Regions from separate parts of the Streptomyces sp. 17_S59 genome, predicted to be linked through region 1. Evidence: predicted binding sites of a transcription regulator. Region 1 holds the regulator's gene; each other region holds the start of a gene.

The links. The regulator HrcA, encoded in region 1, represses chaperone genes, less so after heat shock. The targets are predictions, from matches to a motif close to TTNGCACTCNGNNNNNCNGAGTGCNAA.
Region 2: the regulator HrcA is predicted to act here: its motif matches at 4,408-4,434, upstream of groES (co-chaperone GroES).
Region 3: the regulator HrcA is predicted to act here: its motif matches at 1,823-1,849, upstream of groL (chaperonin GroEL).

Annotation. Positions count from the first base shown of each region.
Region 1 is NZ_JBXOWD010000001.1:2,131,066-2,138,665, forward strand. Features, by position in the region: gene AC1Z4A_RS09460 (nitronate monooxygenase) at 1-1,007, opposite strand, end outside; gene dnaJ (molecular chaperone DnaJ) at 1,183-2,316, opposite strand; gene hrcA (heat-inducible transcriptional repressor HrcA) at 2,317-3,333, opposite strand; gene AC1Z4A_RS09475 (MBL fold metallo-hydrolase) at 3,553-4,293, shown strand; gene AC1Z4A_RS09480 (DUF3097 domain-containing protein) at 4,345-5,178, shown strand; gene hemW (radical SAM family heme chaperone HemW) at 5,159-6,391, opposite strand; gene AC1Z4A_RS09490 (SpoIIE family protein phosphatase) at 6,460-7,600, opposite strand, start outside.
Region 2 is NZ_JBXOWD010000001.1:3,044,116-3,051,715, forward strand. Features, by position in the region: gene AC1Z4A_RS13415 (LysR family transcriptional regulator) at 1-395, opposite strand, end outside; gene AC1Z4A_RS13420 (MOSC domain-containing protein) at 475-1,239, shown strand; gene AC1Z4A_RS13425 (SDR family NAD(P)-dependent oxidoreductase) at 1,236-2,009, shown strand; gene groL (chaperonin GroEL) at 2,189-3,817, opposite strand; gene groES (co-chaperone GroES) at 3,950-4,258, opposite strand; gene AC1Z4A_RS13440 (polysaccharide deacetylase family protein) at 4,539-5,426, opposite strand; gene AC1Z4A_RS13445 (flavoprotein) at 5,992-6,573, opposite strand; gene AC1Z4A_RS13450 (THUMP-like domain-containing protein) at 6,625-7,600, shown strand, end outside.
Region 3 is NZ_JBXOWD010000001.1:4,115,771-4,123,370, reverse strand. Features, by position in the region: gene groL (chaperonin GroEL) at 38-1,660, opposite strand; gene AC1Z4A_RS18640 (cold-shock protein) at 2,036-2,239, opposite strand; gene AC1Z4A_RS18635 (MoaD/ThiS family protein) at 2,677-2,952, opposite strand; gene thrC (threonine synthase) at 3,198-4,523, opposite strand; SAM riboswitch class I at 4,517-4,663, opposite strand; gene AC1Z4A_RS18625 (glucosyl-3-phosphoglycerate synthase) at 4,829-5,809, shown strand; gene AC1Z4A_RS18620 (alpha,alpha-trehalose-phosphate synthase (UDP-forming)) at 5,851-7,317, shown strand; gene AC1Z4A_RS18615 (GbsR/MarR family transcriptional regulator) at 7,329-7,600, opposite strand, start outside.

The DNA of each region.
Region 1 (7,600 bases):
TGACCCTGGCCGGCCCAGAGGGCCATCGCCTGGGGGTCGCCCTTGGCGGCGGCCGCCTTGCGCAGGCCGGAGGTCAGGTGGTGGAGCTGGGGGTACGCGGCCGGGGCGTACGGCCCGTGCTCACGCATGAAACGGTTCACCAGGCCGCGTGCCGGGCGGCCCGTGAAGGCCCGGGTCAGTTCGGTCCGGACGAACAGCGGGTCGGTCAGGGCGCGCTTGTGGATCGGCTGCGCGCCCGACTCCGGGCAGGCCAGGAAGGCCGTGCCGAGCTGTGCGGCGCAGGCGCCCGCTGCGAGGACGGCCGCTATCTGGGCGCCGCGCATCAGGCCGCCCGTCGCGACGGCCGGGATCCGCACGGTCTCGCGGACCTCCGTCAGCAGTGCGAGCAGACCCATGCCCGCGCCCGCGCCGTCGGCGTGCGGGTCGTCGTGGTGGGTGCCCTGGTGGCCGCCCGCCTCGATGCCCTGGACGCAGACCGCGTCCGCGCCCGCCTCCTGCGCCGCCACCGCCTCCGCGGCCGAGGTGACGGTCACCACCGTGACCGTCCCGGCGCGGGCGAGCGCGTCCACGGTCGTACGGGAGGGGCACCCGAAAGTGAAGGACACGACCGGCACCGGGTCGTCGAGGAGCACGGCGAGCTTGGCGTCGTAGGCGTCGTCGCCGCCGAGGTCGGTGTCCCCGAGCGGCGTCTCGTACCAGGTGGACTCGCCCGCGAGCTGCTCGGCGTAGACCTCGACGGCGGCCGGGTCGGCGGCGGGGGGCTGCGGCATGAAGAGGTTCACGCCGAAGGGGCGTGCGGTGCGGGCGCGGAGCTGCTTGATCTCCTCGTACATCGCCGCGGGCGTCTTGTAGCCGGCGGCGAGGAAGCCGAGGCCGCCGGCTTCGCAGACGGCGGCGGCCAGGGGTGGGGCGGAGATGCCGCCGGCCATGGGGGCTTGCACGATCGGGTGCCGGAACAGGTCCGTCAGTGCCCCGGCTCCCTCGGCTCCCCTGGAATCAAAGGCCATGGGGTCATCGTGTCACATGGGGGTGCGGGGGCTTGGGGCGTGGTTTTCTCCCCTGTCCCGCCCCTTCCCGAAACCGGGGGCTACGCCCCCGGACCCCCGGTCCTCAAACTCCCCCAGCTACCGCTGGGAGGTGCCCCCGGACGGGCTGATTTTCCAGCCCGTCCGGCATTTGCGGCTAACGGCCGTTGAACGCGTCCTTCAGGCGGGAGAACAAGCCCTGCTGGCCCGGCTTGAACTCGCCCATCGGGCGCTCCTCGCCGCGGAGCTTGGCCAGCTGGCGGAGCAGCTCCTCCTGCTGCGGGTCCAGCTTGCTCGGGGTCATCACCTCGACGTGCACGACGAGGTCGCCCCGTCCGCCGCCGCGCAGGTGCGTGACGCCGCGCTGGTGCAGCGGGATGGACTGGCCGGACTGGGTGCCGGGGCGGATGTCGATCTCCTCGACGCCGTCCAGGGTCTCCAGCGGCACCTTGGTGCCCAGCGCCGCCGCCGTCATCGGGATGGTGACCGTGCAGTGCAGGTCGTCGCCGCGGCGCTGGAAGACCGGGTGCTTGCTCTCGTGGATCTCCACGTAGAGGTCGCCGGCGGGGCCGCCGCCGGGGCCGACCTCGCCCTCGCCCGCCAGCTGGATGCGGGTGCCGTTGTCGACACCGGCGGGGATCTTGACGGTCAGGTTGCGGCGCGAGCGGACGCGGCCGTCGCCCGCGCACTCCGGGCACGGGGTCGGCACGACCGTGCCGAAGCCCTGGCACTGCGGGCACGGCCGGGAGGTCATGACCTGGCCCAGGAAGGACCGCGTGACCTGGGAGACCTCGCCGCGGCCGCGGCACATGTCACAGGTCTGGGCGGACGTGCCGGGGGCCGCGCCCTCGCCGCTGCACGTGGTGCAGACGACGGCCGTGTCGACCTGGATGTCCTTGGTGGTGCCGAAGGCGGCCTCGGTGAGGCTGACTTCGAGGCGGATCATGGCGTCCTGGCCGCGCCGCGTGCGCGAGCGGGGCCCGCGCTGCGACGCCTGGCCGAAGAAGGCGTCCATGATGTCGGAGAAGTTGCCGAAACCGGCGCCGAAGCCGCCGGCGCCCGCGCCGCCCGAGGAGGAGAGCGGGTCGCCGCCGAGGTCGTAGACCTGCTTCTTCTGCGGGTCCGAGAGCACCTCGTAGGCGGCGTTGATCTCCTTGAACCGCTCCTGCGTCTTGGGGTCCGGGTTCACGTCCGGGTGCAGCTCGCGCGCGAGACGGCGGAAGGCCTTCTTGATCTCGTCCTGCGAGGCATCACGCCGTACGCCCAGGACCGCGTAGTAGTCCGTGGCCACTTACGACTCCGCCAGGATCTGTCCGACGTAACGTGCCACTGCGCGTACCGCTCCCATCGTTCCGGGGTAGTCCATGCGGGTCGGTCCGACCACGCCGAGTTTGGCGACGGCCTCGTCGCCCGAACCGTAGCCGACGGCGACGACCGATGTGGAGTTCAGACCCTCGTGGGCGTTCTCGTGACCGATGCGCACGGTCATCGCCGAGTCCTTGGTCTCACCGAGCAGCTTGAGCAGGACGACCTGCTCCTCCAACGCCTCCAGCACGGGCCGGATCGTCAGCGGGAAGTCATGACCGAAACGAGTGAGATTGGCGGTGCCGCCGATCATCAGCCGTTCCTCGGTCTCCTCGACGAGCGTCTCCAGCAGCGTGGACAGGACCGTGGAAACGGTTCCTCGGTCGTCCTGCTCGAAGGCCTCGGGGAGGTCCTGCACCAGCGGCGGCACGTCCTTGAAGCGCCGCCCCACGACCCGGCTGTTCAGCCGGGCGCGCAGATCCGCCAGCGTGTTCTCGCCGACGGGCGCCGGGCAGTCGATCATGCGCTGCTCGACCCGGCCGGTGTCGGTGATCAGGACGAGCATGATGCGGGCGGGAGCGAGCGAGAGCAGCTCCACGTGCCGCACGGTCGAACGGCTCAGCGAGGGGTACTGCACCACCGCGACCTGCCGGGTCAGCTGCGCCAGCAGCCGGACCGTGCGGGCCACGACGTCGTCCAGGTCGACGGCTCCGTCCAGGAAGTTCTGGATGGCGCGCCGCTCCGGCGTCGACAGGGGCTTGACGCCCGCCAGCCTGTCGACGAAGAGGCGGTAGCCCTTGTCCGTCGGGATGCGGCCGGCGCTGGTGTGCGGCTGGGCGATGAAGCCCTCCTCCTCCAGCGCGGCCATGTCGTTGCGCACGGTGGCCGGGGAGACGCCCAGTTTGTGGCGCTCGGTGAGAGCCTTGGAGCCCACTGGCTCCTCGGTGCCCACATAGTCCTGGACGATGGCGCGCAGCACTTCGAGCCTGCGTTCACTCAGCATCGCGCGCACCTCCAGTCCTGTGGTCAAGCCGTCGTACGGGGTCGCTCACAGTGTCTCCACTCTTGGCACTCAATGGTCACGAGTGCCAGACCCCTCCCGCCAAGTGTACGGCCGGGCACCACGGCAAGGGCAAGGGCCGTCCCCGTCACGGGCGGCCGAGGCCCCTCCGGGCGGGCAACCGTACCGCCCGGGAGCTAGCGTCACGGTATGGAGAGCGGCATGGAGAACCGAGGGGAATCCGGCGGCCCGGGGGCGCGCTGGGAACGGCTCGCGCCGGGTGTCGTGCGCCGTCGGCTGCCGGGCTGGGACGCGACGACGGGCGCGATCGCCGGGGCCGACGGAGTGCTGGTCGTGGACACCGGCTCGTCGCTGCGCGAGGGCGCGGAGATCCGGGGCGAGCTGCAGGAGCTGTTCGGCCGGTCCGTGACACACATCGCACTGACCCATCCGCACTTCGACCACGTGCTGGGCACGGCGGCGTTCTCGGGCGTGCAAGTGTACGGCGCGGTGGGCGCGGACGACCTGCTGCTGCGCGAGCAGGACGAGATGCGCCGGGACGCGGTGCGCCACGGCCTGGACCCCGAGCTGGTGGCCGAGTCGGTGGACCTGCTCGTCCGGCCCCGGCACGCGGTCTCCGGGGAGCTGACGGTGGATCTGGGCGGCGGGCGGCGGGCGGTGCTCGTCAACGTGGGGCCGGGGCACACGGCGCACGACCTGGCGGTGCTGGTGGCCGTGCCCGGCGGGCGCCCGGTGGTCTTCTGCGGCGACCTCGTCGAGGAGTCCGGCGAACCGCAGGCCGGCCCGGACGCGCTGCCGCACGCATGGCCCGCGGCGCTGGACCGGCTGCTGGCGCTGGGCGGCGAGGACGCGGTGTACGTGCCGGGGCACGGGGCCGTGGTGGATGCGGCGTTCGTGCGGGGGCAGCGGGCGGCGCTGGCGGAGCGGTTCGGCGTGTCGTGACCGTCGTGGCCGTCGTGACCGCGGTGTCGATCTTGAACGACAATGGCCCGCATGTGGAGCAAGCGGTACAGCCCCGACCTGACCCCGCCGTGGAAGCGGTCTGCCCCCGTCCCTGAGGTCCCCGCCGAGCCCGATCTGGTGGTCGAGGAGGTCACGACCGGCTTCTGCGGGGCGGTGATCCGGTGCGAGAAGACGGCGCAGGGGCCGACGGTCACGCTGGAGGACCGCTTCGGCAAGTGCAGGGTCTTCCCCATGGAGCCGCGGGGCTTCCTGCTGGAGGGGCGGGTGGTGACGCTCGTGCGGCCGTCCGCCGCCGTGCCGCGTGGCCCCGCCCGCACCGCCTCCGGGTCCATCGCCGTCCCCGGCGCGCGGGCCCGGGTCGCCCGGGCGGGGCGGATCTATGTGGAGGGGCGGCACGACGCGGAGCTGGTGGAGCGGGTGTGGGGCGACGACCTGCGGATCGAGGGCGTGGTGGTCGAGTACCTCGAGGGCATCGACGACCTGCCGGCGATCGTCGCCTCCTTCGCACCCGGGCCGGACGCGCGGCTGGGCGTCCTGGTGGACCACCTGGTGCCGGGCTCGAAGGAGTCGCGGATTGCGGCTGCGGTGACGCGCGGGTACGGGCACGTGCTGGTCGTCGGCCACCCGTACGTGGACGTGTGGGAGGCCGTGAAGCCGTCGTCGGTGGGGATTCCGGGGTGGCCGTCGGTGCCGCGGGGGCAGGACTGGAAGACGGGGGTGTGCCGGGCGCTGGGGTGGCCCGAGAACACGGGGGCTGCGTGGCAGCGGATTCTGGGATCGGTCCGCTCGTACAAGGACCTGGAGCCGACGCTCCTCGGCCGGGTCGAGGAGCTGATCGACTTCGTCAGTCCACCAGGTCCCTGACCACCGCATCCGCCAGCAGCCGCCCCCGCAGGGTCAGCGCCGCGCGCCCGCGCTCGTACTCCTCCGGCCGCAGCAGGCCGTCCGCCAGGGCGTGCTCGGCCGCCGCCAGGCCCGCCGGCTTCAGCAGCGACAGCGGGCACCCCTCCTCCAGCCGCAGCTCCAGCAGAATCCGCTCGACCCGCCGGTCCTCCTCGGCCAGGACCTCCCGTCCCGCCCCCGGCGACCGGCCCTCGCTCAGCGCCTGCGCATAGGCGCCCGGATGCTTGACGTTCCACCACCGCACGCCCCCCACATGGGAGTGCGCGCCCGGGCCTGCGCCCCACCAGTCGGCGCCGCGCCAGTAGAGCTCGTTGTGGCGGCAGCGGCCCGCCTCGCTCGTGGCCCAGTTCGAGACCTCGTACCAGGAGAAGCCCGCCGCCGAGAGCGTCTCCTCGGCGATGAGGTAGCGGTCGGCGTGGACGTCGTCGTCCGTCATCGGCACCTCGCCGCGCCGGATGCGCCGGGCGAGCTGGGTGCCCTCCTCGACGATCAGGGCGTAGGCCGAGACGTGGTCGGGGCCCGCGCCGATGACCGCGTCCAGGGAGGCGCGCCAGTCGTCGTCGCTCTCCCCCGGCGTGCCGTAGATCAGGTCGAGGTTGACGTGCTCGAAGCCCGCCGCGCGCGCCTCGGCCACGCAGGCCTCCGGGCGGCCGGGGGTGTGCGTGCGGTCGAGGATCTTCAGCACGTGCTGCCGGGCGCTCTGCATGCCGAAGGAGACGCGGTTGAAGCCGGCGGCCCGCAGCTCCGCCAGGTAGCGGGGGTCGACGGACTCGGGGTTGGCCTCGGTGGTCACCTCGGCGCCGGGCGCGAGCCCGAACTCGTCGCGGATGGCGGCGAGCATCCGGCCCAGGTCGGCGGCCGGGAGCAGGGTCGGGGTGCCGCCGCCGACGAAGACGGTCTCGACCGGCCGCGGATCGTCGCCCAGGACCTTGCGGGCCAGGCGGATCTCCTCGGCGACCGTCTCGGCGTAGTTGTCGCGGGAGGCGAGGGCGCCGCCGGAGCCGCGCAGCTCGCTCGCGGTGTAGGTGTTGAAGTCGCAGTAGCCGCAGCGGGTGGCGCAGTACGGGACGTGCAGGTAGAAGCCGAGGGGCCGCTGCCCGGAGCCGTCGAGGGCACGGCGGGGCAGCGCCCCGTCCTCGGGCATGGGCTCACCATCGGGCAGTACGGAAGGCATGAGTCCCATTGTCCGGCATGCCGGGGGTTGCTCGGCAGGCCGGTGATCGGCCGGTGATCGGCCGGTGGTCATTCCACTGATCGTTCCGCCCGCAGCACCAGCAGCGCCAGGTCGTCGTCCAGCGGCGTGCGCGCGAAGCCGTGCACCGTGTCCCGGATGCGCCGGGCCACGCCCTCGGCCGTGAGGCCCGTACAGCCCGCGAGGGCCGCGGCGAGGCCGTCGCCGTCGTCGAAGAGGCGGTTCCCCGACTTGCGCTCCGTGACGCCGTCCGTGACGCACAGCAGCGTGTCCCCGGTCGCGAGGTCGAAGGCGTCGCTGCCGTAGCCGACGTCCTCCATCACGCCCAGCAGCATCTGCGGGGCCGCCACGGCCCGCACCGAGCCGTCCGGGCTCAGCAGCAGCGGCAGCGGATGCCCGGCGCTGGCGAGCGTGCAGCGGACGCCGCCGCCCTCCGCGCGCGGCACCAGCTCCCCGTAGAGCAGGGACAGGAAGCGCGGCGCCGCCCCGGCCTCCGCCTCGGCGGCCTCCTCGCCCAGCATCCGGTTGAGCCGGTCCAGGACGTCGCCGACGCCGTAGCCCTCCTTGGCCAGGAGCCGCAGCCAGGGGCGTACGAGCCCGGTCGTCACGGCCGCCTCGGGGCCGCTGCCGCAGACGTCGCCCAGGGCGAAGCACCAGCGGCCGCCGCCGACCCCGAAGACGTCGTAGAAGTCCCCGCCCGCCGAGGCGTCGCCCCGCGGCTCGTAGACGACGGCCCGGTCGACGCCGGGGATCCGGGCGACGCCGCGGGGCAGCAGGCCGCGCTGGAGGATGTGACTGATGGTGGCCTGGCGGGTGTACTGGCGGGCGGAGGCGAGGGCCAGGGCGACGCGGCGGGCGAAGTCCTCGGTGAGGGAGACCACCTCGCCGGTCATGGCGGGCGCCCCGGACCGGCCGAGCAGGAGGGTGCCGATCCCCCGGCCGCCCGCGACGAGGCGGCAGGCCAGCGCCGGTCCGTCGGGCCCGTACGGCCAGGGGACGGCACGGCCCGCGGCGGGCAGGGCGGGCGGGGTGCGCTGGAGGGCGAGCCGGAGGGGCTCGATGCGGCTCTCCCTGGCGTGCCAGACCCGGGACAGGCGCGGGGCGGAGCGGGCCGCGCCGGGGCGGACGGCGCCGGACGCCGCCTCGGCGTCGAGCCAGACGGCGCACCAGTCGGCCAGGCGCGGCACGGCC
Region 2 (7,600 bases), 910 kb from region 1:
CGCGGCGGCTCGGCCTCGACCAGGGAGATCTGGGTGCCCGGGTGGGCGGCCCGCATCTCCGCGAGCGCGGTCGGCACCAGCGTGGAGCTGCCGCTGGGGAAGGAGACGAGCCGCACCCGGCCCGCGCGCAGCCCGGCGATCGCCGCGATCTCCTCCTCGGCGGCGGTCAGCCCGGCCAGGATTCCGGTGGCGTGCCGCACCAGGGCCTCGCCCGCCTCGGTCAGCCGCATCTCCCGGCCCGTGCGCACCAGCAGCGGCGTGCCCGTGGACTGCTCCAGGGCCTTCATCTGCTGGCTGACGGCGGGCTGGGTGCAGCCCAGCTCGCGGGCCGCGGCGGAGAAGGAACCGGTGGCGGCGACGGCGCGCAGCACCCTGAGATGACGAGCCTCGATCATATGCCGAGCATAAGCCCACCTTGGAGCGGGCGCGAAATAATCGCTCGCCGCTTTGAGATCCGGCGACTACCCTCGACCCATGCACCTGATCTCCGTCAATGCCGGCCGCCCCCGCACGGCCGACGACCGCGCGGGCACGGCGGGCGCGTTCACCGACGGCCTCGACACGGGCATCGACAAGCGCCCGGTCGACGGGCCGGTGGCCGTGGCGAGCCCCGGCCCCGCGGGCACGGCCGGCAGCGGCGTGGCCGGCGACACCATCCTCAACCTCCGCCACCACGGCGGCGACGATCAGGCGGTGTACGCCTTCGCGCGCGAGGACCTCGACCGCTGGGAGCGGGAGCTGGGCCGCGCCCTGCCCAACGGCTCGTTCGGGGAGAACCTCACCACCAGCGGACTGGATGTCAACGGCGCGCGCATCGGCGAGCGTTGGCGCATAGGTACGGATCTGCTGCTCGAGGTCACCGCGCCGCGCGTCCCCTGCCGCACCTTCGCCGACTGGCTGGGCGAGCAGGGCTGGGTACGCAGGTTCACCCAGGAGGCGGCGCCGGGCGCGTATCTGCGCGTCCTCGAACCCGGGCAAATACGGGCAGGAGACCCCATCGCGGTCGTCCACCGCCCCGGTCACGAGGTCAGCATCTCCGTCGCCTTCCGGGCCCTGACGACCGAACGGGACCTGCTGCCCGGCCTGCTGGCGGCCGGGGACGCGCTGCCCGCGCGGCTGCGGGAGAAGGCCGAGGCGTACGGAGAGCGTCAGAAGGCGTCCGCACAGCCCCCGGAGGAGCGACCGGAGGGGTGGGACGGACTTCACCGGGCGGCGCCGGGCACTAACGTTCCCGTATGACGACTGCACTGATCACGGGAGCCACGGCCGGCATCGGCGCGGCCTTCGCACGGCGGCTGGCGGCCGAGGGACACGATCTGGTCATCGTGGCCCGCGACGAGAAGCGGCTGAGCGAACAGGCGACCGAACTCCACGACCGCCACCGGGTGGAGGTGGAGGTGCTCCGCGCCGACCTGTCGGAGGAGGAGGGCATCGCGGCCGTCGAGGCCCGTCTCGCGGACCGCAAGAACCCGGTGGATCTGCTGGTCAACAACGCCGGTTTCGGCAACCGCGGCCGCTACCTCGAGGTCCCGATGGCCGACGAGCTGACGATGCTCAAGGTGCACTGCGAGGCGGTGCTGCGGCTGACGTCGGCCGCGGCGGCGAGCATGCGCGAGCGCAGACGCGGTGGGGTCGTCAACGTCGCCTCCGTGGCCGCCTTCGTGCCGCGCGGCACGTACGGGGCGAGCAAGGCGTGGGTGGTGCAGTTCACGCAGGGCGCGGCGCGGGATCTGGCGGGCAGCGGGGTGCGGCTCATGGCGCTGTGCCCGGGATTCGTCCGCACGGAGTTCCACCAGCGGGCCGGCATGGGGGTGGACAACGTGCCCGGCTGGATGTGGCTGGACGCGGACAAGCTGGTGGAGGCGGCGCTGAAGGACCTGGCGCGCGGCAAGTCGCTCTCCGTCCCGGATCCCCGTTACAAGGCGCTGACCGGCCTGATGAAGCTGGCGCCGCGCCGGGCGGTCTCGCGCGCGAGCGCCACGACGGGGCGCAGGTTCGGCCCGAACTGACGCTTCGTAATGATGCTTCGTACTGACGCGTTGTACTGACTGACGCGTCGTACTGACGATCCGGACTGACGGGCCCTACCGACGGGCCCGACCGACGATCCGGAAACGGCCGGAGCCCGGCGCCTCCCCTGGGGGGAGGGCCGGGCTCCGGGCGCGTCAGGCGTCAGGCGCGTCAGGCGTCAGTGCGCGTGGCCGTGACCGTGGCCGTGACCGGCCTCGGCGGCCTCCTCTTCCTTCTTCTCGACGACCAGGGTCTCGGTCGTGAGCAGCAGGGAGGCGATGGACGCGGCGTTCTCCAGCGCCGAGCGGGTGACCTTGACCGGGTCGATGACGCCGGCCTTCACCAGGTCGCCGTACTCGCCGGTCGCGGCGTTGAAGCCCTGGCCCTTCTCCAGCTCCGCCACCTTGGAGGTGATGACGTAGCCCTCGAGGCCGGCGTTCTCGGCGATCCAGCGCAGCGGCTCGACGACGGCGCGGCGGACGACGGAGACACCGGTGGCCTCGTCACCCTCCTTGTCCAGACCGCCGTCCAGCACCTTGGCGGCGTGGACGAGCGCGGAGCCACCACCGGAGACGATGCCCTCCTCGACCGCGGCGCGGGTCGCGGAGATGGCGTCCTCCAGACGGTGCTTCTTCTCCTTCAGCTCGACCTCGGTGGCCGCACCCACGCGGATCACGCAGACGCCGCCGGCGAGCTTGGCGAGGCGCTCCTGGAGCTTCTCGCGGTCCCAGTCCGAGTCGGTGGTCTCGATCTCGGCCTTGATCTGGGCGACGCGGCCCGCGACGTCCTCGGAGTTGCCGCCGCCGTCGACGATGGTCGTGTCGTCCTTGGTGACGGTCACGCGGCGGGCGGTGCCCAGCACGTCCAGACCGGCCTGCTCGAGCTTGAGGCCGACCTCCTCGGCGATGACGGTGGCACCGGTGAGGGTGGCCATGTCGCCGAGCATCGCCTTGCGGCGGTCACCGAAGCCGGGCGCCTTGACGGCGACGGCGTTGAAGGTGCCGCGGATCTTGTTGACGACCAGGGTCGACAGGGCCTCGCCCTCGACGTCCTCGGCGATGATCAGCAGCGGCTTGGAGCCACCGGCCTGGATGACCTTCTCCAGCAGCGGCAGCAGGTCCTGGATCGAGGAGATCTTGCCCTGGTGGATCAGGATGTAGGGGTCGTCGAGGACGGCCTCCATGCGCTCCTGGTCGGACACCATGTACGGCGAGAGGTAACCCTTGTCGAAGGCCATGCCCTCGGTGAAGTCCAGCTCCAGGCCGAAGGTGTTGGACTCCTCGACGGTGATGACACCGTCCTTGCCGACCTTGTCCATCGCCTCGGCGATCAGCTCGCCGACCTGCTTGTCCTGCGCGGACAGCGCGGCGACGGCGGCGATGTCGGTCTTGGAGTCGATCGGGCGGGCGGTCGCCAGCAGGTCGTCCGAGATCGCCTTGACGGCGGCGTCGATGCCCTTCTTCAGGGCGGCCGGGGAGGCACCGGCGGCGACGTTGCGCAGACCCTCGCGGACCAGCGCCTGGGCCAGCACCGTGGCGGTGGTGGTGCCGTCACCCGCGATGTCGTTGGTCTTGGTCGCCACCTCCTTGACGAGCTGGGCGCCCAGGTTCTCGTACGCATCGTCGAGCTCGATCTCGCGCGCGATGGTGACACCGTCGTTGGTGATGGTCGGGGCACCGAACTTCTTGTCGATGACGACGTTGCGGCCCTTGGGGCCGATGGTGACCTTCACGGTGTCGGCGAGCTTGTTGACGCCGCGCTCGAGCGCGCGCCGGGCGTCCTCGTCGAACTTCAGAGTCTTGGCCATGGGTTACGTATCCTCGCGATCTCTCTCAAACGAACTGCGCCCCGGGCGCCCGGCTGAAGTGGACGCGGGTACCAGGGGCGCAGAACAGAAGCTTCGAAGGCTCGATGCCTTGTGCTCGAAAGCTCGGGTGAATTACTTCTCGATGATCGCGAGGACGTCGCGAGCCGAGAGGACGAGGTACTCCTCGCCGTTGTACTTCACCTCGGTGCCGCCGTACTTGCTGTACAGCACGACGTCGCCGACCTGGACGTCGAGCGGCAGGCGGTTGCCGTCCTCGAAGCGGCCCGGGCCCACGGCCAGGACGACGCCCTCCTGGGGCTTCTCCTTCGCGGTGTCCGGGATGACCAGGCCAGAGGCCGTGGTCTGCTCGGCGTCGAGCGGCTGGACCACAATGCGGTCCTCGAGCGGCTTGATGGCAACCTTGGAGCTGGCGGTCGTCACGATCCGACCTCCCCCTTCGGAGATCTCACGGGGTTAACTGTCTGAGGTGGCGACCTGGTGGATCCGTCGTCGCGGGTGCCGGATCTGCCCGTCGCCGTGTTTGGCACTCACCGGTGGAGAGTGCCAACGAAGCCGAGACTATGACGCGGTTAGCACTCGGTCAAGCGGAGTGCCAATTCAGCGCGCGGCGGAGCGTGCATACCCCGCGGGGCGGGACGTAGTCCTCGGCGCGCTCCCGGATCTTGATCGCAGCACTCGGGCCCGGGCCTCGGCGCCGGTCTCAGACGTAGTCCTCCAGGCGGGCGACGGTGAAGCCCTGGGCCTGGATGCTGCGCAGCATATTGGTGACCATGCGGGTCATCGAGGTGCCCTTCAGCTCCTCCGGACCGCGGAAGTGGGCGAGGATGATGTCGCCGGGGCGCAGCTTCTCGCCCTCCGCGTAACGCATGTCGTTGATCTGCATCGTGGCCTCCCACAACACGACCGCGCGGATCCCGCAGCTGCCGGCCGCCGCCAGGGTCTGGTCGTTGTAGTTGCCGTAGGGCGGCCGGAACAGGGCGGGCTTGCTGCCGAGACGCTTCTCCAGGGCGTCCTGGTCCCCGCATATCTCGTGCCGCTGGGCGTCGGCGGAGAGGGTGCGGAGGTTGGGGTGGGTGAGGGTGTGGTTGTCGATGCCGTTGCCGAGGGCGCGGAGCTGGTCGAAGTAGCCGTAGCCGCGGCCGGCGCGGGCGATGCTGTCGGTGAGGAACATCGTGAACGGCAGCTTGAGGTCCTTCGCCATCTTCACGAACTCCGGGTCCTTCTCGGCCCCGTCGTCGAAGGTCACGAAGACGACCTTGTCCTGGGTGGGTATCCGCCGGACGACCTGCGGGGTACTGCCGCTCGTGAACCCGTCGGTGAGCTTCTTGGCGGGCGGGGGCGGGGGTGCGGCGAGGGGCTTGTCGAGGCCCCAGTGGCGGTACGAGTCGTCGGGCGACGGGGACTGGGACCGGGACTGCGCGGCCCCGGCCGTGGGCGCCGCGGAGGCCGCCTTGTGCGGCTTTTCGGGGCTGCCGCCGGAGGAGCCCGAGCATCCGGTGAGGATGCCGGCCAGGAGGGCGGTGACGGAGGCGAGGGCGGCGGCGGTGACGGTGCGGTGCGCGCGGCGGGCGGGGGCGTTCGGGCTCACATGGACGATTCTTGTCCATGCGTTCGAGACTCGCGCTGGGGGGCGCGAGGGGGCGGTTTCTTTCCCCGATCCCGCCCCTTCCCGAAACTGAGGGCTGCGCCCCCAGGCCCCGGGCCCCTCGCGCTGCGGGGGGGATTTCGGGGGGGGGCGAAACGGGGGCCGTGGCCCCAACCCCTCGCGCTGCGCGCGGGGCAAAACCCGGGGGCTCCGCCCCCGGACCCCCGCTCCTCAAACGCCGGAGGGGCTGAAATTGCCCCCGCACGGTGGCAGGGGGCGTAGCCCCGCTCCCTGCCCCGGGGGCCCGGGACTTGCCCCGTAACGGGAGTCTGCGGGGCGAAGCCCCGACTCCCGCCGCGCGCGAAGCGCGACGGGCCGGGTACCGGGAGGCGCAGCCCCCGAGCCTTGCCCCCCCCCCCGCAGCACGAGGGGGCCTTCGTGGCCCTGCCGGATCCGCGTAGCCGAGCCTTGCCCCCGCGCGCAGCGCGAGGGGCCCGCGGGGGCAGGGAGCGCAGCCCCCGCTCCCTTCCCCCGGAGGGGGGACTTGGGGGCCGGGGCGCAGCCCCGGTTACGGGAAGGGGCGGGGTGGGGGAGAAAACCCCTCGGCACCCCCGGCACCCAGCGCCGCCACCGCCGCCGCCCACGGGTACGTCTCCACCCTGTCGCCCCCTTCCGGGTCGTACGCCCCCTCCCCCTCCCCCAGCAGCACCGTCACGCCCGCCTTCCGCAGGAACGCCACGCTGCCGGCCAGGGCCGGATGGGCGGCCTGGGCTGCGCCCAGGTGGGGTAGGGCGACCATGGGCAGACGCAGGCCGATCGCCTCGGTGATCAGGCCCAGGGCCAGGGTGTCGGAGATGCCCGCGGCCCACTTGTTGAGCGTGTTGAACGTGGCGGGCGCGACCAGGATCGCGTCCGGCGGCGGCAGCACGTCCGGCTGGCCCGGGAGCTTGTACTCGTGCCGCACGGGGTGGCCCGTCAGCTCGCGGAGGGCCGGTACCTCGGCCTCCAGCCAGCGGTGCGCGTAGGGCGTGAGGACCAGGCACACGTCCCAGCCAGCGGCCTGCGCGGCACGGACCCCGGTGCCGACGCGCACGGCCGGTGCGGCGGCGCAGCAGACCAGGTACAGGGTGCGTTTCTCGACCGTCGTCACCAGGGCAGTCCACCGCGTGGGGCGCCGGCCCGCAAGAGAGCGCAGGAGAGAATGGAGCACGTGCCCGAAGAGAACGACGCCACGACCGACGCCGCGACCGACGCCTTCACCGCGCTCCTCACCGACGAGGGCCGCGCCCTCCTCGACGGCCTGCGCGACTACGACCCCTCCCGGGAGCTCGCCACGGCCACCCGGCTGCGCCGCGACCACCCCGCCGAGCTGGTCTCGGCGGCGCTCGGGCAGGCCCGGCTGCGGCAGCGGGCGGTCGCGAAGTTCGGTGCGGAGGACGCGTACCGCATGTTCTTCACCCCGAACGGCGTGGAGCAGGCCACGCGCGCGTCCGTCGCGGCCCACCGCGCGCAGCGGTTCGCCGCGCTCGGGGTGCGCCGCCTGGCCGACCTGTGCTGCGGCAACGGCGGCGACGCGATCGCCCTCGCGCGGGCCGGGATCTCGGTCCTGGCCGTCGACCGTGACCCGCTGACCTGCGAGGTCGCCCGTGCCAACGCCGAGGCCCTGGGCCTGTCCGACCTCATCGAGGTGCGCTGCGCCGATGTGACGGAGGTCGACGCCTCCTCGTACGACGCTGTGTTCGTCGACCCGGCGCGGCGCGGCGGGCGGGGCCGGATCTTCGACCCGGAGGCGTACTCGCCGCCGCTGTCGTGGGCGATCGGGGCGGCACGCACCGCCCCGCGCGCAGCCCTGAAGATCGCCCCGGGGGTGCCCCACGAGGCCGTACCCGACGACGCCGAGGCGGAGTGGATCTCCGACGGGGGCGATGTGAAGGAGGCCGTGCTGTGGTTCGGCACGGAGCCCGGGGCGCGGCGGGCGACGCTGCTGCCCGAGGGCGCCACCCTGACCGGGCAGGGCCTGCCCGACCCGGCCGTACGCCCCGTGGGCCGCTACCTCTACGAGCCCGACGGCGCGGTGATCCGCGCCCACCTGGTGGCCGAGGTCGCGGCGGGGCTCGCCGACGGTGGGCTGATCGACGAGACGATCGCGTACGTGACGAGCGACGAGCTGCGCGAGA
Region 3 (7,600 bases), 2.0 Mb from region 1:
CCCTCGGTCCGTTCGACGGGAACTACCGAGCCGGGGCTCAGAAGTCCATGTCACCGCCCGGCATGCCGCCCGGAGCGGCCGCGGCGGCCTTCTCCGGCTTGTCGGCGATGACGGCCTCGGTGGTCAGGAAGAGCGCGGCGATGGACGCGGCGTTCTGCAGGGCGGAGCGGGTGACCTTGGCCGGGTCGATGATGCCCTCGGCGATCATGTCGACGTACTCGCCCGTGGCGGCGTTGAGGCCGTGGCCGACGGTCAGGTTGCGGACCTTCTCCACGACGACGCCGCCCTCGAGACCGCCGTTGACGGCGATCTGCTTCAGCGGGGCCTCCAGGGCCAGCTTGACGGCGTTGGCACCGGTGGCCTCGTCGCCCTCGAGGTCGAGCTTCTCGAAGACCGAGGAAGCCTGGAGCAGGGCCACGCCACCACCGGCGACGATGCCCTCCTCGACGGCCGCCTTCGCGTTGCGAACGGCGTCCTCGATGCGGTGCTTGCGCTCCTTCAGCTCGACCTCGGTCGCGGCACCGGCCTTGATGACGGCCACGCCGCCGGCCAGCTTCGCGAGGCGCTCCTGGAGCTTCTCGCGGTCGTAGTCGGAGTCGCTGTTCTCGATCTCGGCGCGGATCTGGTTGACGCGGCCCTGGACCTGGTCGCTGTCACCGGCACCGTCGACGATGGTCGTCTCGTCCTTGGTGATGACGACCTTGCGGGCGCGGCCGAGCAGGTCGAGACCGGCGTTCTCCAGCTTGAGGCCGACCTCCTCGGAGATGACCGTGCCGCCGGTGAGGATGGCGATGTCGCCCAGCATGGCCTTGCGGCGGTCGCCGAAGCCCGGGGCCTTGACGGCGACGGACTTGAAGGTGCCGCGGATCTTGTTGACGACCAGGGTCGACAGGGCCTCGCCCTCGACGTCCTCGGCGATGATCAGCAGCGGCTTGCCGGACTGCATGACCTTCTCGAGGAGCGGCAGCAGGTCCTTGACCGAGCTGACCTTCGAGTTGACGATCAGGATGTACGGGTCGTCGAGGGACGCCTCCATACGCTCCATGTCGGTGGCGAAGTACGCCGAGATGTAGCCCTTGTCGAAGCGCATGCCCTCGGTGAGCTCAAGCTCCAGACCGAAGGTCTGGGACTCCTCGACGGTGATGACGCCTTCCTTGCCGACCTTGTCCATGGCCTCGGCGATCAGCTCGCCGATCTGGGTGTCGGCGGCGGAGATGGAGGCGGTGGAGGCGATCTGCTCCTTGGTCTCCACGTCCTTGGCCTGCTCGAGCAGCGAGGCGGAGACGGCCTCGACGGCCTTCTCGATGCCGCGCTTCAGGGCCATCGGGTTGGCACCCGCGGCCACGTTGCGCAGACCCTCGCGGACCAGCGCCTGGGCGAGGACGGTCGCGGTCGTCGTGCCGTCACCGGCGACGTCGTCCGTCTTCTTCGCGACCTCCTTGACCAGCTCGGCACCGATCTTCTCGTACGGGTCCTCGAGCTCGATCTCCTTGGCGATGGACACACCATCGTTGGTGATCGTGGGGGCGCCCCACTTCTTCTCGAGGACGACGTTCCGGCCCTTGGGGCCGAGGGTGACCTTGACGGCGTCGGCGAGCTGGTTCATCCCGCGCTCGAGACCGCGCCGTGCCTCCTCGTCGAACGCGATGATCTTGGCCATGTGAAGTGGTCCTCCCAGGACGGGGTGGAGACTGCGTCCGGACCGTGTGGCGCCCGCGACGGACGGCCTGCGAGCCCTGCGGTTCCTTGCCCCGCTTGGCCCGCGGACCTCACCGACGGTCCAAATCTGTCACTCTCACTCGGAGAGTGCTAAGCCCAATGATTAGCACTCGACCCCATCGAGTGCAAGCGCCTCTGCCATCCCTGCCCCTGTAGGCGTGGCCGCACACATGGGCGGGCCTGCAAAGGGCACGCGGGCGCGGATGCGCGCGGGCATACACAAGGGGCCCGTACCTCGGCGGTACGGGCCCCTCGGCGAAGCTGTGTGGCTTGTGGCCAATGGTCGATGCGACGCGATCAGTGCGACGCGAACCGATCAGGCGGTCACCTTCACCATGTCAGCCTGCGGCCCCTTCTGGCCCTGCGAGATCTCGAACTCGACTCGCTGCCCCTCCTCGAGGGTGCGGTAACCGTCCATCTGGATCGCGCTGTAGTGGACGAATACATCCGCACCACCGTCGACCGCGATGAAGCCGTACCCCTTCTCCGCGTTGAACCACTTGACGGTGCCCTGAGCCATGCCTAACTCCCCTATTACTGGCCCTTGCACAGGACCGCACTTCGCGGACCCGGGTCATACCTCACCCCCAGACAGGTTGGGGGTGTGCGCCGGAACGCGTCGACCGCGGCTGAATGTATCTGCACGGATGCCGTCTGCAACAGGTCACACGGACGAGAAATCCGGGCGTGGCTGATCGGCCATTCATCCCGATTTCCAAAGGATTCGGGGCAAGTCGGGCCGGGCAAAATGGCCCCAATCCGGCAAATCGCGCACATGTTTCGCGCACATTTTGACGGGTTCTCATATGCGTTCGGCAGTGACACCGGAGGGGGAACGCCCCAACTGTATCGCGCTTCAACAGACGGAATCACCCCGTCCGCTTTACGGCCGGGGTGACTCCGGGAGAATTCTCAGGAACCCTTCGAAAGGGCCTTGCCGCAGGGCTTACCGCCGGTTCAGCCTCCCGCGACGGCAGGGATGATCGACACGCCCGCGCCGTCCGGGGTGGGGGCCTCCAGCCCTCCGTCGAAGCGCACGTCGTCGTCGTTGACGTAGACGTTCACGAACCGGCGCAGCTTGCCGTGCTCGTCGAGGACGCGGGCGGCGATGCCGGGGTGGTTCCGCTCGAGCGAAGCGATGACCTCGCCCAGGGTCACCCCTTCGGCAGCCACCTCGGCCTGCCCATTGGTGTAGGTGCGCAGGATGGTGGGGATGCGGACGTTGACGCTCATGGGGTCACCTGTTCTGTTGGGTTGATTGGATTAGCCCCCACCCCGCCCCTTCCCGGCTGTATCGATGTGCGGCTCCGCCGCGTGGGGGGCTTCGCCCCAGACCCCGTGACCGCGCTGCGCGCAGTCGTCCTCAAACGCCGGACGGGCTGATTTTTCAGCCCGTCCGGCGTTTGAGGACCGGGGGTCCGGGGGCTTGCCCCCGGTTACGGGAAGGGGCGGGGTGGGGAAAGACAAACGCGCCCGCCCTACCGCCCCGCCGCGCGGAACGCCTCCAGCGACGGGCGGATCGTCGCCGTCGGCCCCGCCGCCACCGCATCCAGCGTCTTCAGCCCGTCCCCGGTATTGAGGACGACCGTCGTCAGCGAAGGATCGAGCACCCCGTCCTCCAGCAGCTTGCGCGTGACGCCCACCGTCACCCCGCCCGCCGTCTCGGCGAAGATCCCCTCCGTCCGCGCGAGCAGCCGGATCGCCTCGACCACCTGCTCGTCCGTGACGTCCTCGACCGCCCCGCCCGTCCGCCGCGCGATGTCCAGCACGTACGGCCCGTCCGCCGGATTGCCGATCGCCAGCGACTTCGCGATCGTGTCCGGCTTCACCGGCCGCACCACGTCGTGGCCGTCCTTGAAGGCCCGGGAGACCGGCGAGCAGCCCGTCGCCTGCGCCCCGAAGATCCGGTACGGGCGGTCCTCGACCAGCCCCAGCGCGATCAGCTCCTTCAGCCCCTTGTCGATCTTCGTGAGCTGGGAGCCGGAGGCCACCGGCACCACGATCTGGTCCGGCAGCCGCCAGCCCAGCTGCTCACAGATCTCGTACGCGAGCGTCTTCGAGCCCTCGCCGTAGTAGGGGCGCAGGTTGACGTTGACGAAGCCCCAGCCCTCCCCCAGCGGATCGCCGATCAGCTCGCTGCAGAAGCGGTTGACGTCGTCGTACGTCCCCTCGATGCCGACCAGGTCGCCACCGTAGACGGCGGCCATGACGACCTTGCCGGCCTCCAGGTCGTGCGGGATGAAGACACAGGACTTGAAGCCGGCACGCGCGGCCGCCGCGCCCACGGCCCCGGCCAGATTGCCGGTGGACGAGCAGGACAGGGTCGTGAAGCCGAAGGCGCGCGCGGCCTCGACGGCGATCGCGACGACGCGGTCCTTGAAGGAGTGCGTGGGGTTGCCGGAGTCGTCCTTGACCCACAGGCCCCCGGTGACGCCCAGTTCGCGCGCGAGGTTGTCGGCCTTGACGAGCTTGGTGAAGCCGGGGTTCAGGTTGGGCTTGTCCGCCACGTCGGCGGGGACGGGCAGCAGCGGCGCGTACCGCCAGATGTTCGGCGGACCGGCCTCGATGCGCCGGCGCAGCCCCTCCGGGTCCCCCTCGGGAAGCTCGTACGCGACCTCGAGCGGACCGAAGCAGACCGCACAGGCGAAGACCGGGCCGAGCGCGAAGCGTTCGCCGCACTCGCGGCAGGAGAGGGCCACGGCAGGGCCCAGGGAAACGGAAGCCGTAGAGATTTCAGCCGTAGAGCTTTCAACAGCGTGGACAGCAGCGTGGACAGCCATGCAGGCGAGGCCCCTTCTCCTCATCTTCCTCACGACGAATCTCGCCGTGAGACGGAATTGGCACCTTCCCCGCCGGGAGCCTCGCGTCGGATGACTGACCGAGACCGGCTGGAGGGTTGCCGGGGCTTCAACGGGCCGTGTCCCTCTGCCCCTCTGGATGAGCGGTATGGCGCTGGGCGGAACCCAGGCTTTTGTGCGCACGACGACCCCGGCATGCGGGAGTCGTCCGCGTTGTTCAAGACTGTAACGGAGAGCACGGACCCTTGAGAGGTCCGTCCGAACCGCGAGATGCGTCACAACACGCGCAACACACAAGAGGAGTCGTGCACGTGCTGGAAGAGGTGGAGCGCTGGCTGGCCCGGCGGTCCTGGTCCGCAGCAGACCGTCCGCTCGACCAGCTGCTCGCTGCGAAAGGCGACTCCGGCACGACGGTCAGCGTCGTGCTGCCCGCGCTGAACGAAGAGGCGACGGTCGGCGAGATCGTGTCCGTGATCCGCCGGGAGCTGATGTCCGAGGCCGTGCCTCCCCCATCGCCTGAAGGGCATGGGAGGTGCCCCCTCGTGGACGAGCTGGTGGTGCTGGACTCGGGCTCCACGGACCGCACCGCCGAGGTCGCGGCGGCGGCCGGGGCGCGGGTGGTGGCCCGCGACGAGATCCTGCCGCGGCTGCCCGCACTGCCCGGCAAGGGCGAGGTGCTGTGGCGCTCGCTGCTGGTGACCAGCGGCGACGTCGTCTGCTTCGTGGACGCGGACCTGAAGGACTTCTCCGCCGGCTTCGTCTCCGGGATAGTCGGCCCGCTGCTGACCGACCCGGACGTCCACTTCGTCAAGGGGATGTACGACCGCCCGCTCGGCGAGGTCTCCGGCCAGGGCGGCCGGGTCACCGAGCTGGTGGCCCGCCCGCTGCTGAACCTGCACTGGCCGCAGCTGGCGGGGTTCGTGCAGCCGCTGGGCGGCGAGTACGCGGCGCGGCGCTCGCTACTGGAGAAGCTGCCGTTCCCCGTGGGGTACGGGGTGGAGCTGGGCCTGCTGGTGGACGCGCTGCACACGGTGGGGCTGGACGCGCTGGCCCAGGTGGACGTGGGGGTGCGCAAGCACCGTCACCAGGACGGCCGCGCGCTGGGCCGGATGGCCGCCGCCATCTACCGCACCGCGCAGCTGCGGCTGGCCCGCGGCCATCTGGTGCGTCCGGCCCTCACCCAGTTCGAACGCACGGCGGAGGGATTCGTGCCGCGAACGTACGAGGTGGACACGCTGGAGCGGCCACCGATGACCGAGATACCGGAGTACACCCGGCGGCATGCCGCTTAAGCGTACGTTTGAGCGGTTCACCGGACGGCAAGGCTGCCGACATGGTCGATGAGCACGTGCACCCCGCCCCGATCGTCGTCGCCTCCAACCGCGGCCCGGTCTCCTACCGGCTGCTCCAGGACGGGTCGCTCGCGGCGGGCCGGGGCGGCGGCGGGCTGGTCTCCGGCCTCAGCGCCATCGGGCCCGGCGCCGGGGCGGTGTGGGTGTGCGCCGCGATGAGCGCCGTGGACCGCGAGGCGGCCCGGCGCGCCGGGCGAAGACTCGCCGCGGCCGACACCGGCGGCCACCTGGTGCGGATGCTGGACATCCCGCCGGACACCTTCGCCGCCGCGTACAACGGCGTGGCCAACTCCGTCCTGTGGTTCGCCCACCACCTGCTCTGGCAGACCCCGCTCGAGCCCGTCTTCGACCGGGAGTTCCGCGCCCAGTGGTCGGCGTACGTGGCGTACAACACCGCCTTCGCGGACGCGATCGCCGAGGAGGCCGCGGAGGGCGCCTCCGTGCTCGTCCAGGACTACCACCTGGTCCTGGTGCCCGGCCTGCTCCGGCAGCGCCGCCCGGACCTGCGCATCGGGCACTTCTCGCACACCCCCTGGGCCCCGCCGGACTACTACCGGCTGCTGCCGGACGACGTGGCCGAGCAGGTGCTGCGCGGCATCCTGGGCGGCGACCGGGCCGCGTTCCTGACCCGCCGCTGGGCGGAGGCCTTCGCGGCGTGCTGTGAAGAGGTACTGGGCGCGGAGACCGAGCGCGACGCGGACGGCACGGCGACGGCGGTGCGGTTCGGGGGGCGCACGACGCGGCTCGGGGTGCACGGCCTCGGCGCGGACGCGGAGTTCCTGCGCGAGCGCGCGCACCAGCCGGACGTGGAGGAGCGGCTGGCGGCGCTGCGCGAGCGGATCGGTCCGGACCGCCTGACGATCGTCCGGGTGGACCGCACCGAGCTGTCCAAGAACATCGTGCGCGGCCTGCGCGCGTACCGGCGGCTGCTGGAGGACCGCCCGCAGTGGCGCGGCCGGGTCGTGCACATCGCCTTCGCCTACCCCTCGCGGCAGGACCTCGCGGTCTACCGCGAGTACATGACGGAGGTGGAAAGGCTGGCCGCGGAGATCAACACCACCTTCGGCACGGCCGATTGGGAGCCGGTCGCCCTCCAGCTGGAGGACGACTTCCCGCGCTCCCTGGCCGCGTACCGGCTCGCGGACGTGGCCCTGGTCAACCCCATCCGGGACGGCATGAACCTGGTCGCCAAGGAGGTCCCCGTCGTCTCCGACCACGGCTGCGCCCTGGTCCTCTCCCGTGAGGCGGGCGCGGCGGCGGAGCTGGGCGAGGAGGCGATCACCATCAACCCGTACGACGTGGAGGCCACGGCCCGCGCGCTCCACCTGGCCCTCCTGATGGACGCGGGCGAGCGCGCGGAACGCACGAAGCGCCTGGCCGCGGCGGCGACGGCGCTGCCGCCGGGGCGGTGGTTCGTGGAGCAGCTGGAGGCGTTGGGGGAGGGTTAGCCGGGGGCGGGTCAGTTGGCGGCGGGCCGGGCGTCCTCCGGACCCGGCTCGGCAGTGCCGTCCGAGGTCGTTCCGGATTTCGTGTGGAGGACTTCGCGGGCCTGGTCCGCGGAGCGGACGATGCTCTCGCAGACGAAGTCCATGAAGCGGGCGATGTTCTCGAGACGGGCGGCGGCCGGGGTGCCGGGGCCGAGGACACCGACGCCCTGCCGTGCGGTTTCGGCGAGTTGCCCGATGCCGCGGGCGCTGGCCATTGTCGACTGGTACATGACGTCGTCGTCGA